DNA from 3 places in the Isoptericola sp. NPDC060185 genome. Region 1 is predicted to be linked to each of the others. Evidence: predicted binding sites of a transcription regulator. Region 1 holds the regulator's gene; each other region holds the start of a gene.
The links. The regulator LexA, encoded in region 1, represses DNA repair genes until DNA is damaged. The targets are predictions, from matches to a motif close to TCGAACANNTGTTCGA.

Region 1 (5,466 bases):
CTGCGGCAGCACATCCTGTCCGGCCACCTGGGCGGCGCCGCCGTCGACGTCTTCCCCACCGAGCCGAAGAAGCGCGGTGACGGGTTCACCTCCCCGCTGCGCGGCCTGCCGAACGTCATCCTCACGCCGCACGTCGGCGGCTCCACGGAGGAGGCGCAGGAGGCCATCGGAGAGTTCGTGTCGAAGAAGCTCCGCGACTTCATGGCGACCGGGTCCACCACCCTGTCCGTCAACCTGCCGAACCTGCAGCTCGCGCACACCGGCGTGGGCCGCATCATGCTGCTGCACCGCAACGTCCCGGGCGTCCTCGCCGCGGTGAACCAGGTCTTCGCGGACCACGGCGCCAACATCGAGGCGCAGATGCTCGCCACCCGCGGCGAGGTCGGCTACGTCGTCACGGACATCTCCGACGTCACCCAGCGCGGCGCGTCGGCCAAGCTGCAGGCCATGCCGTCCACGATCCGCCTGCGCATCCGCGACGCCTTCGAGCGGCCCGAGTTCCCGCCCGGCCCCGCCGCGGGCTGACGCGACGGGCACACCCGCCGACACGCGCCGAGGGCGTCCCCGGGACTCCGGGGACGCCCTCGCGTCGTGGTGGGACCGGCCCGCTCAGCCGGACTTGCGGCGGAACATCTTCTGCACCGGGCCGGAGGTCTCCGAGCCGTGCACCTGGCCGGTGTTGCCGTCCTTGCCGGCGGTCGGGTGGCTGGCGGCGTTCTTCCGCTCCAGCGCCTCCCGGAAGCGCGCCTTCGTGTCCTCGCTGGGCTTGGCCGCCCTGGAGTCGTCCGTCGTCATCACGATCACCTCGTCGTCGTCGGGGTGGACGTGCTCGCACGGCGGACCGCGCAGCACCTGGTGCCGTCCAGCATGCTCCACCCCCGCGCGTCGCGCCAAGGGCATTTCGCCCGGAGCGGGCGAACCCGGCGCCGCGAGGCGGCTCGGGGACCCCGGGAGGGGCCTCGCCTCAGCGCGACGCGTCCCGGCCGGCGACCGCGGGCTCGGCGCCACCCGTCTCGACGTCCTCGTCCTGCCCCGCGTCCTCGGCCCGCGCCTCGCGCTCCGCCCGCAGGGACGTGATCGCGCTCTCGAAGTCCTCCAGGGACTCGAATGACTGGTACACGCTCGCGAATCGCAGGTAGGCGACCTCGTCCAGCTCGCGCAGGGGCCCGAGGATGGCCAGCCCGACCTCGTTCGCCTCGATCTCGGGGCGGCCCGACGCACGCAGCGTCTCCTCGACCCGTTGCGCCAGCAGAGCCAGGTCGTCGGAGCTCACGGGCCGGCCCTGGCACGCCTTGCGCACGCCCGCGACCACCTTGTCGCGGCTGAACGGCTCGGTCACGCCGGAACGCTTGGCGACCGACAGGCTCGCCGTCTCGATCGTGGTGAAGCGGCGCTGGCACGCCGGGCACTGCCGCCGTCGGCGGATCGACGAACCGTCGTCGGAGGTGCGCGAGTCGATGACTCGCGAGTCCTCGTGGCGGCAGAACGGGCAGTGCATCGCTGGTCTCCTGCGCTCGGCTCCGGACCGGCGCCCGGCTGCCCGACAAGGTATGCGGGACGCCGCGCCCGGCGCAAGCAGGGTCCATCCTCGCATCTTCGCGGCGCCGGGTCGTGCCGCGCGCCCTCAGTCCTCGGGCAGGAGCACCACCTGACCGGCCTGCAGCTCCGCCGTCGTGAGGCCGTTCAGCTGGCGGAGGTCCGCGACGACGTCGCGCAGGTCCTCGCCCGAGTCCCGGACCGCGCGGGCGTACTGCCACAGCGTCTCGCCCGGCTGGACCGTGTGGAGCCGGACCTCCACGCCCGACCCGGGAGCGTCCGCCACCGCGCGCTGGCCGACCAGGCCCGCGCCGACGAGGACGAGAAGGACGAGCGCGGCGACCACGACACGCCCGCGTCGCGTGAGCCGGAGGCCGCCGAGCCCGAGGAACCCCGGAGCTTCGGTGGTGCTGGGCGCGTTCTGCATCGTCCTACCTCCGGTTCACGTCGCGTCGCCGCCGGTCGGGCGACTGCCGTCGAACAGCCGTTCGTCGAACACCTGTACGTCGAACGGCTGTACTAGGTGTACCACGTCACGACGACACGGTCGAGGCCTGATCGAACAGATGTTTGATGTCGGGCCGGAACTGGCCTAGAGTGACCAGCAGCGCGATGGAAGGTTTGTCGGATTTCATCGGCCCGTCAGCGGGCCGCGCCCCTGCAGGACGGAGAACGCGATGACCAGCGGACGGGACCACGCCCCGGCGTCCACGACGGTTGCCACGCCGTGGCCGGCGCAGCAGGAGACCCCTGAGGACACGTCGACAGCGGAGACGGCGCTCGCCTCGGTGAGCGAGATCGCCCCGGCGGCCGACCGGCTCACGCCGCGCCAGCGCCGTGTGCTCGAGACGATCCGCCGCTCCGTCGAGGACCGCGGCTACCCCCCGACCATGCGGGAGATCGGCGAGGCCGTGGGTCTCGCCAGCCCCTCGTCCGTCAAGCATCAGCTGACGACGCTGGAGCGCAAGGGCTTCCTGCGCCGTGACCCGAACCGGCCCCGCGCGATCGAGGTCGTCGACCCCGAGGCACCCGCCGCGACCGACGGCGGGACCCCGGCGTTCGCGCCGCGCACCCCGGGGTTCGCCGCCGGCTCGGTCGCGGGCTCCGACGCACAGCCCGCCGAGGCCCCGTCCTACGTCCCGCTCGTGGGCCGGATCGCGGCGGGCGGCCCGATCCTCGCCGAGCAGGTCGTCGAGGACGTCTTCCCGCTCCCCCGCCAGGTCGTGGGCGACGGCGAGCTGTTCCTGCTCAAGGTGGCGGGCGACTCGATGGTCGACGCGGCCATCTGCGACGGCGACTGGGTGGTCGTCCGCAGCCAGCCGGTCGCGGAGAACGGCGAGGTCGTCGCCGCCATGATCGACGGCGAGGCGACGGTCAAGACGTTCAAGCAGTCCGGCGGGCACACGTGGCTCATGCCGCAGAATGCCGCCTACTCCCCCATCCCGGGCGACGACGCCCAGGTGCTCGGCCGGGTGGTGGCCGTGCTCCGCAGCCTCTGAGCGCGACGCCGCACCCCGACGGCGCGACGAACCCCCGGCCCGTGCGGGCCGGGGGTTAGTCGCGTCAGGGCCGCGTCGCGGGTCAGAACCCGAGCCGGCGCTGCACCTCGCGCATGCCCTCGGCCGACGCCCGCAGGCCGGCGACCTCGTCGTCGGACAGCGGGGTGTCGATCGTCTCCGCCACGCCGCGCCGGTCCACCAGGGACGGCACCGAGAGGCAGACGTCGCTGATGCCGTAGAAGCCGTCCAGGCGGGACGACACGTTCATCACGCGGTGCTCGTCGTTCAGGACCGCCTCGATGATGCGGGTGGCTGCCAGGCCCACGGCGTAGTTGGTGGCCCCCTTGCCGGCGATGACCCGGTAGGCCGACTCCACGACGTCCGTGGCGATCCGGTGCCGGGCGGGCTCGTCGAGCGGCGGCCGACCACGGAAGGGGCGCCAGTCCAGCAGCGGCACCCCGGCGATCGTCGCCGAGCTCCACAGCACGATCTCCGAGTCGCCGTGCTCGCCCGCGATGTTCGCGTGCACGTTGCCGACCGCGACCCCGCAGTGGCGGGCGAGCGCGTCGCGCAGCCGGGAGGAGTCCAGGACCGTGCCGCTGCCGAACACCCGCTCGGCCGGCAGGCCGCTGATCTCCTGCGCCGCGTACGTCACCACGTCGACGGGGTTGGTCACCATGAGGTAGATCGCGTCCGGCGCGACCTCCAGCAGCCGCGGCAGGATCGTGCGGGTGAGGCCCACCGTCGCCTCGGCCAGGTCCAGGCGACTCTGGCCCGGCTTCTGCTTGGCGCCGGCGGTGACGGCCACGACGTCGGCTCCGCGGCACACCTCGACGTCGTCGGAGCCTTCGATCTCCGCCTGCGGGATGAACATGCTCCCGTGCCTCAGGTCGAGGACCTCGGCCTCGACCTTGGCGCGGTTGACGTCCATCAGGGCGATGGAGCGTGCCGCCCCTCGGGCGAGCGCTGCGTACGCGAGGGTGGAGCCCACCGCGCCGGCGCCGACGATCGCGAGCTTGGTCGTGCTGCGTGTGCCGTCCACGCGCCCAGGCTAGGTGTCCAGCCGCCGCAGCGCAGCACGGACCAGCTCGCCGTCGGTCGTGGGCCAGAAGTCTGGCATCGACCGCGTCAGGAACGACCCGTAGCGGGCCGTCGCGAGGCGCGGGTCGAGGACCGCGACCACGCCGCGATCGTCCCCCGTGCGCACGAGGCGTCCCGCCCCCTGGGCCAGCAGGAGGGCGGCGTGCGTGGCCGAGACCTGCATGAACCCGTTCCCGCCCGCCTGCTCGACCGAGCGGGCCCGCGCGGCCTTCACCGGATCGTCGGGGCGCGGGAACGGGATCCGGTCGACGAGCACGAGCTGGCAGCTGGGCCCGGGGACGTCCACGCCCTGCCAGAGCGAGAGGGTGCCGAAGAGGCACGTGGCCGGGTCGTCCGCGAACGCCTTCACGAGGGTGGGCAGCTGGTCGTCGCCCTGGCACAGGATCGGCACGTCGAGCCGCTCGCGCATCGCCTCGGCCGCCGCGACCGCCGCGCGCCGGGACGAGAACAGCCCGAGGGTGCGGCCGCCGGCCGCCTTGACGAGCCCCGCGATCTCGTCGAGCTGCGCGTCGGTGGTCGGCTCGCGGCCCGGGGCGGGCAGATGGCGGGCCACGTAGAGGATCCCCTGGCGCGGGTAGTCGAAGGGGCTGCCCACGTCGAGGCCCGTCCAGTCCGGTGTCTCGCCCGTGCCGCCCGACCCCGCGAGGCCCAGGGACCGCGCCACCGGGTCGAAGGTGCCGCCGAGGGCGAGGGTCGCGGAGGTGAAGACGCCCGTGGCCTCCCCGAGCAGGTGGGTGCGGATGAGGCCCGCCACCGCCAGCGGCGCTGCGTGCAGCCGGGTGACGCCGTCCCCGGCCCAGGGCGCGTTCTCGGGCGGCCGGGAGCACCACAGGACGTCGGCCGTCGTGTCCTGGGCCGCCATGCGCTCCGCGACCTCGAAGAGCTGCAGCACGGCGGACTGCGCCATCTTCATCCCCGCGTCCGGCGCTGACTGGCCCTTGGACTCGCCTGCGGGCTTGAGCCGGGTGAGGAGCTCGCGTGCGGCATCGCGCACGGCGGCGACGGCGGCGCGCAGCTCGTCGGGCAGGCCCAGGGGGAAGCGCTCCGCCGGGGCCGTGGCGAGCAGCGTGCCGAGCTGCTGGGACGCCGCGTCGAGCGCCGAGGTCTCGGTGCCCCCGTGGCGGCGCGCGAGGCGCGCGGCGTGCTCCACGACGGTCAGGGACAGGTCCACGGTGGCGGCCGCGGTGACCCGCTCCGCCAGCTCGTGGGCCTCGTCGACGACGACGGCGTCGTGCTCGGGCAGGACACCCGGGCTGCCGGAGACCGCGATGCCGAGCATGGCGTGGTTCGTGACGACGACGTCCGCCTCGCGCGCCGCCGCACGGGCGTG
Region 2 (5,466 bases), on a different contig from region 1:
GCTCGGCCGACTCGTCGGCGAAGAGCACGTCCCACGTGGTGCGGGCGAGCACGTGCCGGTCGTCGAGGCGGGTGACGTCGAGGCCGCTCAGCCGCGTTCCCGTCGCGCCGATCGACCCGAACATCGCGTGCCGGGCGGGCAGCGCGGCGCGCAGCTGCTCGCGGCCCACGACCGCCACGGTCGACGGGTCGAGGCTGAGGAACTGCTCGGCGAACCCGTCGGCCCCGGAGCCGCCCTCGTCGTCCGACATCGCCTCGAAGAACGCGGCGAAGCCGTCGGCGTCGGGCCGCTCGTACGACTGCAGGAGGAACACGTCGCGGGGGCGGGTCTCGGCCTCCGGGACCTCGTCGCTAGGGTCGCCGATCCCTGGCGGCACGGCCGCCCGGAACGCGGCCTCCGACTCCCAGAACGAGATGCCGAGGATGCGGTCGGTGTGCGCGTCCTCCCACGGCCCCGCGCCGAGGTACCCCGGGGCGGCGGCCATGACCGTGCCCATCTCGAGCATCCCGTCGAGCAGCTCCTGGCGCCGCTCCGGCCGCGGGTGGTGGATGGCGACGAACGCGAAGGTCACGACGTCCTCCCCTCGACGTCGGCCCGGCTCGCCTCCTCGCCCGCGACCGCGGCGAACCGCCGCAGGTCGAGAGCCCAGCCGTCGTCGGCGCCGACGGCGTCGCGCATGCCGCCCCAGCCCTCGCCGTGCCGGTCGAGGTGCCGGTGCTCGAGGACGACGCGCGTGGTCGCGTCGCCCGTCGCGGTGAACGAGACGTGCACCTCGCTGCACCGGGCGGGGTCGGTCTCGACCTCCCAGCGTGGCGAGACGTCCCAGCTGAAGGCGAACCGGGTGGGGCGGTCGAACGCGAGCACGCGGGCGAACGTGCACCGTTCCCCGGTGGCGGCGACCTCGGTGATCGTGCCGCCGACGCGCGGCTCGACGATCATGTCGACGACGGCGTCGAGCAGGTGGTGGTCAGGGTCCCACCAGCGCGGCATCTGCAGGGTGAACACGTCGAAGACGTGCTCGACCGGGGCCGCGACGTCCACCGCGTGGGAGACGGCGGTGGGTGCGGTGGGCTCAGGGGTGTGGACGCTCATGGAAGGTCTCCTCGGCGACGGACGCGAAGGTGTCGAGCGAGCGACGCCAGAAGAGGTCGAGGTAGTCGCGCAGCATCGCCACCCCATCGGGGTCGGCGCGGTACACCCGCCGGGTCCCCACGGCCTCGTCGACCACCAGCCCGGCGTCCTTGAGCACCCGCAGGTGCTGGGAGACCGCCGGACGGCTCACCGGGAGGTCGTCGGCGAGCACGCTCACCGACGAGGGGCGGGCCGCGACCCGCTCGAAGATCTCGCGTCGTGTCGGATCCGCCAGGGCGGCGAACCCGGATCGGTCAGCCATCACCAACGGTAAGTTACCGCTTACGGATGGCCTCCACAACCCTCCCGACGGGCGAAGCGGCGGGGCTATACTCGCCGTCGTCGAGGCGGACTGGTGCCGCCCGCGCTCGAAAAAGGGGCGCACGGCAGCCCGGTCACCGGCAGTCACCACTGCACAGTCAGCACCTCGGACCCGGCGTCGGGACCGCACGGGACACATACGGACGCACACCACTCATCCGTCACTGTTCCCTGGAGGCCCCGTGCCCACCGTGTCCGCCCACGTCGCCCGCACCCTCGCCCAGCACGTCGACCACGTCTTCGGCGTCATGGGCAACGGCAACGCCTGGTTCCTCGACGACGTCGAGCGCCACACCTCCGCCCGCTTCACCGCCGTCCGGCACGAGGCCGGCGGCGTCGTCGCCGCCGACGCCTACTTCCGCGCGTCAGGCCGCATCGCCGCCGCCACCGCCACCTACGGCGCCGGCTTCACCAACACGCTCACCGCGCTCGCGGAGGCCGCGCAGGCGCGGGTGCCCCTCGTGCTCCTCACCGGCGACGAGCCCACATCCGGCCCGCGCCCGTGGGACGTCGACCAGATCGCCATGGCCGCCGCCGTCGGCGCCCGCACCTATACCGTCGGCCGCGCGGACGCCGCCGCGACCACCGTCATCGCGATCGAGCACTCCCTGACCTACCGCGTGCCGGTCGTGCTCGCGATCCCCTACGACGTCGCCGCCCGCGAGGCCGGCCCCGTGCCCGAGGCCCCCGAGCCCGCGCTCCCCGGCCCGCTCGCGCCCGTCGGTCCGTTCGACGCCGCCGCGATCACCGACCTCGCGCGCGCCCTCGCCGGGGCCGAGCGGCCGCTGCTCCTCGCCGGACGGGGCGCGTGGCTGGCCGGCGCGGGCGAGGCGCTGGGCGAGCTCGCCGAGGCCACCGGCGCCCTCACCGCGTCGACGGCCCTCGGCCGCGGCGTCTTCCCCGACGCCCGCTACGACCTCGGCGTCGCCGGCGGCTTCGGCGCCGACGGCGCGATGGCGCTCGTGCGCGAGGCGGACGTCGCCGTCGTCGTGGGCGCGTCGCTCAACCAGTTCACGATGCGGTTCGGGGACCTCTTCTCCCCCGGCACGCGCGTGGTCCAGGTCGACACCGCCGAGGCGGCCACCCACCGTCACGTGGGCTCGTTCATCCGCGGCGACGCCGCCCTCGTGACCCGCGCGCTGCTCGACGAGCTGCGCACCCTCGGGGCCACACCGTCCGGCTGGCGCGACTCCGTCGGCGTCGCGGCGGCCCGCGCCTACGACACCGGCCCCGCCGACGGGATCGCCTCCGACGGCCGGCTCGACCCGCGCGGCGTCGCGAGCCGCATCGGCGCCCTGCTGCCCGCCGACCGCGTCGTCGTCTCCGACGGCGGCCACTTCATCGGCTGGGCCAACATGTACTGGCCGGTGGCCTCCCCCGACCGGATGATGATGGTCGGCACCGCCTACCAGTCCATCGGCCTCGGCTTCCCCAGCGTGCCCGGCGCCGCCGCCGCCCTGCCCGACGCCACCGTCGTCCTCACCACCGGCGACGGCGGCGGCCTCATGGCCCTCGCCGACCTCGAGACCGCCGTGCGCACCGCCGGCGGCCGGGGCGTCGCCGTCGTCTGGAACGACGCCGTGTACGGCGCCGAGGTGCACGTCTACGGGCGGCAGGGCCTCGCCGAGGAGCCCATGCGCATCCCCGAGACCGACTTCGCCGCGCTCGCCGCCGCCGTCGGCGCCGAGGGCGTGGTCGTGCGCACCCTCGACGACCTCGACCGCCTCGGGACCTGGGCGCGCGAGCCCGTCGACCAGCGCCGCTTCCTCATGCTCGACTGCCACGTCTCGCCCACCGTCGTCGCGCCGTGGCAGGAGGAGGTCCTGCGGGTGAGCCGCACGCGTTGAGAGGGCCCCTCGCGTTCGACGTCGAGGTGCGCCCGGAAGCCTGGGGCGCCTACCGCAGCTCGGCGGACAGCAACGCGGCGGCGGCGGGGATCGGCTCGTGGGACGACCGGTCGCTCGGCCAGAGCGTCGCCTCGTCGCCCGGCCAGCGCGGCACGACGTGGACGTGCAGGTGGTCGACCGACTGCCCCGAGAACGGCCCGCTCGCGTTGAGCAGCACCACGCCGGTCGCCCCGAGCGCCCTGGTCATGGCCACCGAGACGCGCTGCACGAGCGCCATCGTCGCGGCCATGACCTGGGGGCTCGCGTCCAGCACCCCGACGCAGTGATCACGGGGGACGACGAGCGTGTGGCCCGGCGCGAGCTCCCCGCCCGGCCGCGGCAGGAAGGCGACCGCGTCCGGCTCGCGCGCGACCCAGGACCCCTCCCCTGACGCGATCAGCCCGCAGAACACGCACGTCGTCGGGTCGCCCACTCCACAGCCTTCCGCTCGGTCCGTCCTGGCCCGGAGGCCGTGGGCATCCTGCCATGCGACCGCCCCGTCCGGGGGCGCCGCCGGGCAGGCCGACGATGACCTGCTCGTCGTCGAACACCTGTTCGAGAACGTGTCGGTGGCGGGTGGTTGAGTGCTCGTATGGCCACCCCGCCCAGCACCGCCGCTTCGCGGCTTGATGCTGCGCTGGACCGGGCGGCGGACGAGCAGGCGGCGGTGAACGCGGCGGCGGGACGGCGCACGGTCGCGCTGGCCGAGGTCCTCGCCACGACGCACGAGTCGGCGATGCTGGACCTGGGCGTGGAGCGGGTGTCGTCGGCTTCTCCGGAGCGTCGCGGCTCGGTCGCGCACCGTGCGCTGGTCGCGGAGGTCGCGTGCGCGCTCGGGGTCAGCGAGCACGTCGCGGCCGGCTGGCTCGCCGACGCCGAGGTCCTGGCCTCGAAGGCGACCGCGACGCTGGAGGCGTTGTGCGCGGGAACGATCAGCTACCAGCACGCGGCCAAGCTCGCGGACGCGGTCGCAGGCCTGCCCCCGAGCGTCGCCGTGCGGGTCGAGCGCGCGGTCCTGGACCGGGCACCCGGGATGACGGCGGCACGGTTCGGGGCGCTCGTCCGCGCCGCGCGGGACCGGCTGCACCCGGTGCCCGCCGAGGTCCGCCACCAGGCCGCCGCCCTGAAGGCGGACGTATGGGTCGACGACGGCACCGACGGGATGTCCTGGCTCACCGCGCACCTGCCGACCCCCGTCGCGCGTGCCGTCTACGACCGCCTGCACCGCACCGCCACCCGCGCCAAGACGGACGGTGACCCGCGCAGGGTCGGGCAGCTGCGCGCCGCGGCCCTGGCCGCCCTCCTCCTCGACGACCACCAGGTGACGGATTCGCACGCCACGCACGCCGCAGGACCGCCAGGCGCGGCAACCAACCCGAACACCCCGCCAGGGACGGCACCACCAGATCTACCGGACCTGCCCGATCCGCTCGCCACGCTGGCGCGCACCGTCCGGCCCGTGGTGCACGTGACCGTCCCGATCACCACCCTCACCGGCACCAGCGAGAGTCCGGGCCTGCTGGACGGCACCATCCCCATCGACGCGGAGACCGCACGCCACCTCACCGCCCGCGCCCCCACCCTGCGACGCCTGCTCACCGACCCCGTCACCGGCGCGATGCTCACCGTCGACCGACGCTCCTACGTCGTGCCCGCCGACCTACGCGCCTTCCTCACCCAACGCGACCTCACCTGCCGGTTCCCCGGCTGCCGCATCCCCACACGACGCTGCGACCTCGACCACACCACCGCCTGGGAGCACGGCGGCACCACCGACGCCACCAACCTCGCCGCACTGTGCCGCCGTCACCACACGTTGAAGCACGAGTCCCGATGGACCGTCGAACACCTCCACGACCGGCCGGGCGGCCGGCCCGGCACCGGCGTCCTGGCCTGGACCTCACCCCGCGGCCGCACCTACCTCACCGAGCCCGGATCCGCGGACCACACCCTCGACCACCTCGACGCCTGGGCCACCGAGACACAGCACCTCGCCCTCCAGACCGCGGCCGAGGCGTCGGCAACCGAGACCGAGACACCGGCGCCCGAACGGGCGGGGTATTCCCCTCCAGCCGAGCGCGTGAGCCCCGGACGAGCAGGTCCCGAACCCGGCGACCCGCCGTTCTGA
Region 3 (5,466 bases), on a different contig from region 1:
CCCGCGCGCGCCAGCCCGCGGCGGGCGGCTCGGCGGCGTCGGCGTGATCCGCGGTGTCCGCGCCCGACTGCCGCGCGTACGTGTCCGGGTCGATCAGCTCGTTCTTCAGGTCGCTGATCTTGTGCGCCAGGGAGCGCGCCGGGTACTTCTTCGGGTCCAGGTCCAGCTCGCGCGTCACCAGCGTGATGAGGCGCTGGCTGTCCGCGGCGTCGTAGATGGAGAAGCTGGAGCGCAGGCCGAGGGTCTTGGCCTCCTTGCGCAGGATCCGCACGCACGCGGAATGGAACGTCGAGACCCACATCCGCCCGCCGGCGGGGCCCACGAGATGCTCGACCCGCTCGCGCATCTCCGCGGCGGCCTTGTTGGTGAACGTGATCGCGAGAATCTCCCCCGGCCGCGCCCGCCCCGTGGCCAGCAGGTAGGCGATGCGGTGCGTGAGCACGCGCGTCTTGCCCGACCCCGCCCCCGCCACGATGAGCAGCGGGGAGCCCGCATGCTCGACGGCGGCCCGCTGCTGGGGATTGAGCCCCTCCACCAGCGCGTCCGGGTCCAGGTGCGCGAACGCCCCTCGCGACCGCGGCCGGCCCGGCTCGCCCCCGCCGTCGTGGGCCACCGACGCCGCGTCGCGCACCCAGGCGGGCGCGCCGGACGACGGGTCTGCGGCGTCGTCGTCCCAGCGCGGGGCGACCGGCGGCAGGCGTGCGGTGTCGTCCTTCGCGGCGTGGTCGAACCCGGGCAGGGACAGGCTGTCGAACAGGGAGGTCATCGTGGACCAAGCCTAGGCTCCGGGGCCGACATCCCGGACCCGCCCGGCCGTGGCGTCCCGGGGTGGTCGGCTTGTCGACCCGCCTCGCCGGACGTCACAGCGAGCGGTGCAACCGCATCGGCGTGTGCGGGATGCCGTCCTCGAGGTACTCCGGCCCGTCCGGCGCGAAGCCGAACCGTCCGTAGAAGCCGGTCAGCGGCGACTGCGCGCCGAGCACGACGTCCGCCGACGGTGCGGCCGCGGTGGCCACGTCCAGCGCGGCCTGCATGAGGACGCCGGAGGCCCCGGTGCCGCGCACGGCGGGGTGGCACACGACGCGGCCGATGCGTTGCACGTCGCCGTCGTCGAGGACGCGGGCCGTCGCGACCACGCGGCCGCCTCGCTCCCCGTCGAGCAGCACCACGTGCCGGGTCCCGGGTTCCGCGTCCCGGCCGTCCAGGTCGGGGTACGCACACTCCTGCTCGACGACGAACACGTCCTGGCGCAGCCGCCACGCCTCGTACGCGGTCCGCACGTCCAGCTCGTCGAGGGCGGCGACGCGCACCGCCCAGCGGCCGTCGTCCCGTCGTACCGCGGCGTCCTGCGTCGTCATGGTTCCTCCGTCGTGCCGTGCTGCCGTCGGACACCCTAAGCCGCTCGCCGATGAGACCGTGCCCGTTCGGCGGTCGACCCAGGAGACCGGCCGTCCGGGCCGGACCGACGAAAGGCCCCTCATGCCCACAGCAGCGCGCGTCACCGGCGTCCTCACCGTCGCCGTACCCGTCCGCGACCAGGACGCCGCCCTCGAGTTCTACACGTCGATGCTCGGCATGGAGGTCCGCTTCGACGCGGAGCTGCAGCCAGGGTTCCGCTGGATCGACATCGCCCCCGGCGGGGGCGGCGGCGCGTCCCTCTCGCTCGTCCGCGCCGGGGACGGCCTCCCGTCGGGGGTCGACACCGGGATCCGCCTGGGCACGCGGGACGCCGGCGCGGACCACGCGGCCCTCGCGGCCGCCGGCGTCGACGTGGGTGAGCTCCTCCTCTGGGGCTCCGCCCCACCGATGTTCACCTTCCGCGACCCCGACGGGAACCTGCTCTACGTCACGGAGAACGCCGAGGGCTGAGCGGGGTCGGGCCACGTCACGTCCTGTCGCGAGCGGCGGCGCGCGGTTGTCCACAGATTGCCGGGAAGGCATAGAACAGGTGTTCGAACGTCGCTAGGCTGGGGGCATGACGACGACGCTCCCCGACTCCGCGACCGGCACCTCCGCCGGAACGCCTGCGGGTCGCGCGAGCGGGCCGGTGGGCCTGAATGCGGCGGCGGAGCGGCTCGCTGCGATGCCACGGTCGTGGACCCCGTCGATCAGCGAGCTGCTGGAGGAAGAAGCACCACCCCAGCAAGCGGCCGCGCCGCTGCAACATCCGACCCTGGCCGACCTGGACCGGGTGCTCGACCAGCTCGCCGCGAACGACGCCGAGATCGCTACCCTGCACGCCCACCGCGCGGTCCTCCTCGCCCAGGCCACGAGCCTGGCCGAGGCCCTGGAGTCCGACCTCCTGGACCCCGCCGACCCCACCGCCCGCCGGGCACCCTCCGCCCGCCGCCTCGAGCTCGCCAGACGCGCCGTCACCACCGAGATCGCCACCACCCTGCACCAGGGCGAGCACGCCACCGGCACGCTGGTCGACCACGCCGTGACGCTGGCCAGCAAGGCCCCCGCGACCCTGGCCGCCCTGCACCAGGGCCGCCTGTCCTGGGCGCACGCCACCGCCATCACCACACACCTCGCCGACCTGACCTCCGACGAGGCCGCACATGTCGAGCACACCGTCCTCGCCGCCGTCATGACAGCCGAGGTCAACCCCGACGACGCCCCCGGCACCACCGCCGGCACGGTCTCGTGCACGCCCACCCAGGTCGCCCGCCGCGCCCGCCGAGCCCGCGAGACCGCCCACCCCACCCCGCTCGACGTCCGCCACCACGAGGCCGCCCAACACCGCACCGTCTTCCTCGACGACGACCACGACGGCATGTCCTGGCTCGTCGCCCACCTCCCCGCACCCCTCGCGCACGCCGCCTACGACCGCCTCACCCGCACCGCCCGCCACCTCACCACCAACAACGACGCTGGCAACGGCGCCGGCCGCGCTGGTGGCACTGGCGGCGGAGACGGCATGGGCGGCGGCCGCACCCTCGCCCAAGCCCGCGCCGACACCCTCACCGCGCTCCTGCTGGACGACGGCACCCTCGACCACACCACCGCGCCGGGCGGGACCCATGAGACGACCCATGACACAAGGCCAGGCGACGGCCGTCCGCACGACGACCCGAGCCCCGATCCCCCAGACGAAGCGCCCGACCTGAAAAGCACTCAGTCGGCGATCGCGGCCCTGGCGCGCTCCATCCGCCCCCAGGTCACCGTCACCGTCCCCGTCCTGACCCTCCTCGGCATCACCGACGCCCCGGCCACCATGAACGGGCACATCCCCATCGACCCCGACACCGCCCAACAGCTCACCGCCCTTGCCCCGTCGCTGCGGCGGATCCTCACCCACCCCGAGACCGGCACCGTCCTGTCCGCCGGCCGCGACACCTACACCACCCCCGCCGACCTCAAGAACCTCATCCGCCACCGCGACACCACCTGCCGCTTCCCCGGCTGCACCCACCCCGCCGTCGGCAGCGACCTCGACCACACCGTCCCGTGGGCCGCCGGCGGCACCACCAACGCCAACAACCTCGCCGCGCTCTGCCGCCGACACCACGTCCTGAAACATCAAACGACATGGCAGGTCAGACAGACCGATCCGACCAAGCCCGTCGACGAAAGAACACGCCCAGAACCCACCGATTGGGGCGGCACCCTCGAATGGACCTCCCCCACCGGCCGCCGCCACACCACCCATCCGGAACCCCTCGACACCACCCGACACCGCTCCCTGCCACACGGCCACCAGCTCGAACCACCGTTCTGAGCAACCGTGATGACACGCGCCGCGCGACGGACCACCGCCACAACACGGCGCCGAGCGACCCGTCGCCCGCCCTCCTCGCCATCGACCCGCTGTCACGACGCGGCGGGGGCAGGCACGGCGAGGCAGGCACAGCGACGCAGTACCGCGGGTGAATCGTCGGCCCGTCGCGGGTGGGCTGGCGGCAGCGGTGCGATAGTCGGCTCGTGGCGGACCCCGGGGTCGTGGGGAGGTCGGAGGTGCTCGCCGCCGTCGAGCACCTCCTCGACGCGGCGGACCGGGCACCGGCGGCGCTGGCGCTCAGCGGGCCTCCCGGTATCGGCAAGACGACGGTGTGGCTCGCGGCGCTGGACCGGGCACGCGAGCGGGACGTGCTCGTCCTCGCGGCCCGGCCGACCGCTGCCGAGGTGCAGCTGGAGCACGCCGGGCTCGCCGAGGTCCTGGCGCCCCTTTCGGGGACGGCGAGACGCCTCCCTCGGGCGCAGAGACGCGCGCTCGGGGCCGCGCTCGGGGCAGAGCGCTCCGGGCCCGACGGCGGGGCTCAGCTGGTCGCGGCGGCGACGCGGACCCTCCTTCAGGAGGCAGCGTCGCGCGGCCCGGTGCTGGTCGCGGTGGACGACCTCCAGTGGCTGGACCCGTCGAGCCGCCGGGCGCTCGCGTTCGCCTGCCGGCGGGTGTCCGGAAGGGTTGCGGTCCTGACCTGCGCGCGCACCGAGGACGGCCCCGCGCCGGGCAACCACGACCCCGCGCCCGGCGACAACGGCCCCGCCCCTGGTAGTGCCCCTGATGGTGCCCCCGACGGGCGACCGGAGACCGTCGTCGAGCTGGAGCCGTCCGACCCGCGCCGGTTGGTCCGCCTCCCCCTCGGCCCGCTTCCCGACGCCGACCTGCTGGCGGTCGTCCGCGGCGTCGAGGGAGACGCGTTCGCGCCGCTCGATGCTGCCCGCCTCGTCGCCTCCGCGGGCGGGAGCCCGCTGTTCGCGCTCCAGCTCGCCGAGCACCGGCGCTCGAACGGCGCCCCCGACGGGCTGCCGCCCACCCTTCGTGCGCTCGTCGGCGCACGCCTCGCGGACCTCGCCCCGGCGACCCGCGACGCGCTCCTGACCGCTGCCTGCCTGTCCGACCCGCACCTCGACCTCCTCGGCGAGGTGCACGGGGGCCTGACCGCGGTGTCCGCGGCGCTCGCCCCCGCCGAGGACGCCGGCGTGGTCAGGCTCGACGACGGCCACGCCCGCTTCACGCACCCGCTGTTCGCCGCCGGGGTGCTCGACGGCGCCCCGCCGAGCACCCGCCGCGCGCGGCACCGCAGTCTCGCCGAGGTGGTCGCGGGACCCGAGGCGCGTGCCCGGCACCTGGCGCACGCGTCGACCGGGCCCGACCCCGCCGCCGTCGCCGCCCTCGACGCGGCCGCCGCCGGCGCGCGACGACGAGGTGCGACCACGGTGGCGGTGGAGCTGGAGGAGCTCGCGCTGGCGCTGGGCGACCGGTCGCCCGACCGTCTCGTCCGCGCGGCCGCCGACCATCTGCGGGTCGACAGCTACGGTCGCGCGCTCGGCCTCGCGACCGAAGCACTGACGACCGAAGCACCGACGACCGAAGTCCCCGCGACCGAAGTCCCCGCGACCGCCGCCGCGGACGTCGCGCGAGCCCGCGCCCTCGGCGTCGTGGGCCAGGCTCGCTTCCGCCTCGGCGACCTGGCAGGGTCGATCGCCGCCCTCGAGGAGGCGGTGCCCCTGGCGGCGACGGAC

Region 2: ACFWDO_RS16350 (DUF222 domain-containing protein) is a predicted target of LexA. The motif match lies at 3,882-3,897, and genes of this name have one in related genera.
Region 3: ACFWDO_RS01680 (DUF222 domain-containing protein) is a predicted target of LexA. The motif match lies at 1,941-1,956, and genes of this name have one in related genera.

The regions. Positions count from the first base shown of each region.
Region 1 is NZ_JBHWYY010000016.1:46,018-51,483, reverse strand. Features, by position in the region: gene serA (phosphoglycerate dehydrogenase) at 1-525, shown strand, start outside; gene ACFWDO_RS08345 (DUF5302 domain-containing protein) at 610-795, opposite strand; gene nrdR (transcriptional regulator NrdR) at 965-1,498, opposite strand; gene ACFWDO_RS08335 (LysM peptidoglycan-binding domain-containing protein) at 1,625-1,963, opposite strand; gene lexA (transcriptional repressor LexA) at 2,214-3,035, shown strand; gene ACFWDO_RS08325 (L-lactate dehydrogenase) at 3,118-4,077, opposite strand; gene ACFWDO_RS08320 (ATP-dependent DNA helicase) at 4,087-5,466, opposite strand, start outside.
Region 2 is NZ_JBHWYY010000060.1:18,519-23,984, reverse strand. Features, by position in the region: gene ACFWDO_RS16375 (antibiotic biosynthesis monooxygenase family protein) at 1-571, opposite strand, end outside; gene ACFWDO_RS16370 (SRPBCC family protein) at 568-1,092, opposite strand; gene ACFWDO_RS16365 (ArsR/SmtB family transcription factor) at 1,073-1,393, opposite strand; gene ACFWDO_RS16360 (thiamine pyrophosphate-binding protein) at 1,635-3,299, shown strand; gene ACFWDO_RS16355 (HIT family protein) at 3,349-3,771, opposite strand; gene ACFWDO_RS16350 (DUF222 domain-containing protein) at 3,931-5,466, shown strand.
Region 3 is NZ_JBHWYY010000003.1:21,253-26,718, forward strand. Features, by position in the region: gene ACFWDO_RS01665 (UvrD-helicase domain-containing protein) at 1-766, opposite strand, end outside; gene ACFWDO_RS01670 (GNAT family N-acetyltransferase) at 861-1,358, opposite strand; gene ACFWDO_RS01675 (VOC family protein) at 1,480-1,869, shown strand; gene ACFWDO_RS01680 (DUF222 domain-containing protein) at 1,976-3,721, shown strand; gene ACFWDO_RS01685 (AAA family ATPase) at 3,925-5,466, shown strand, end outside.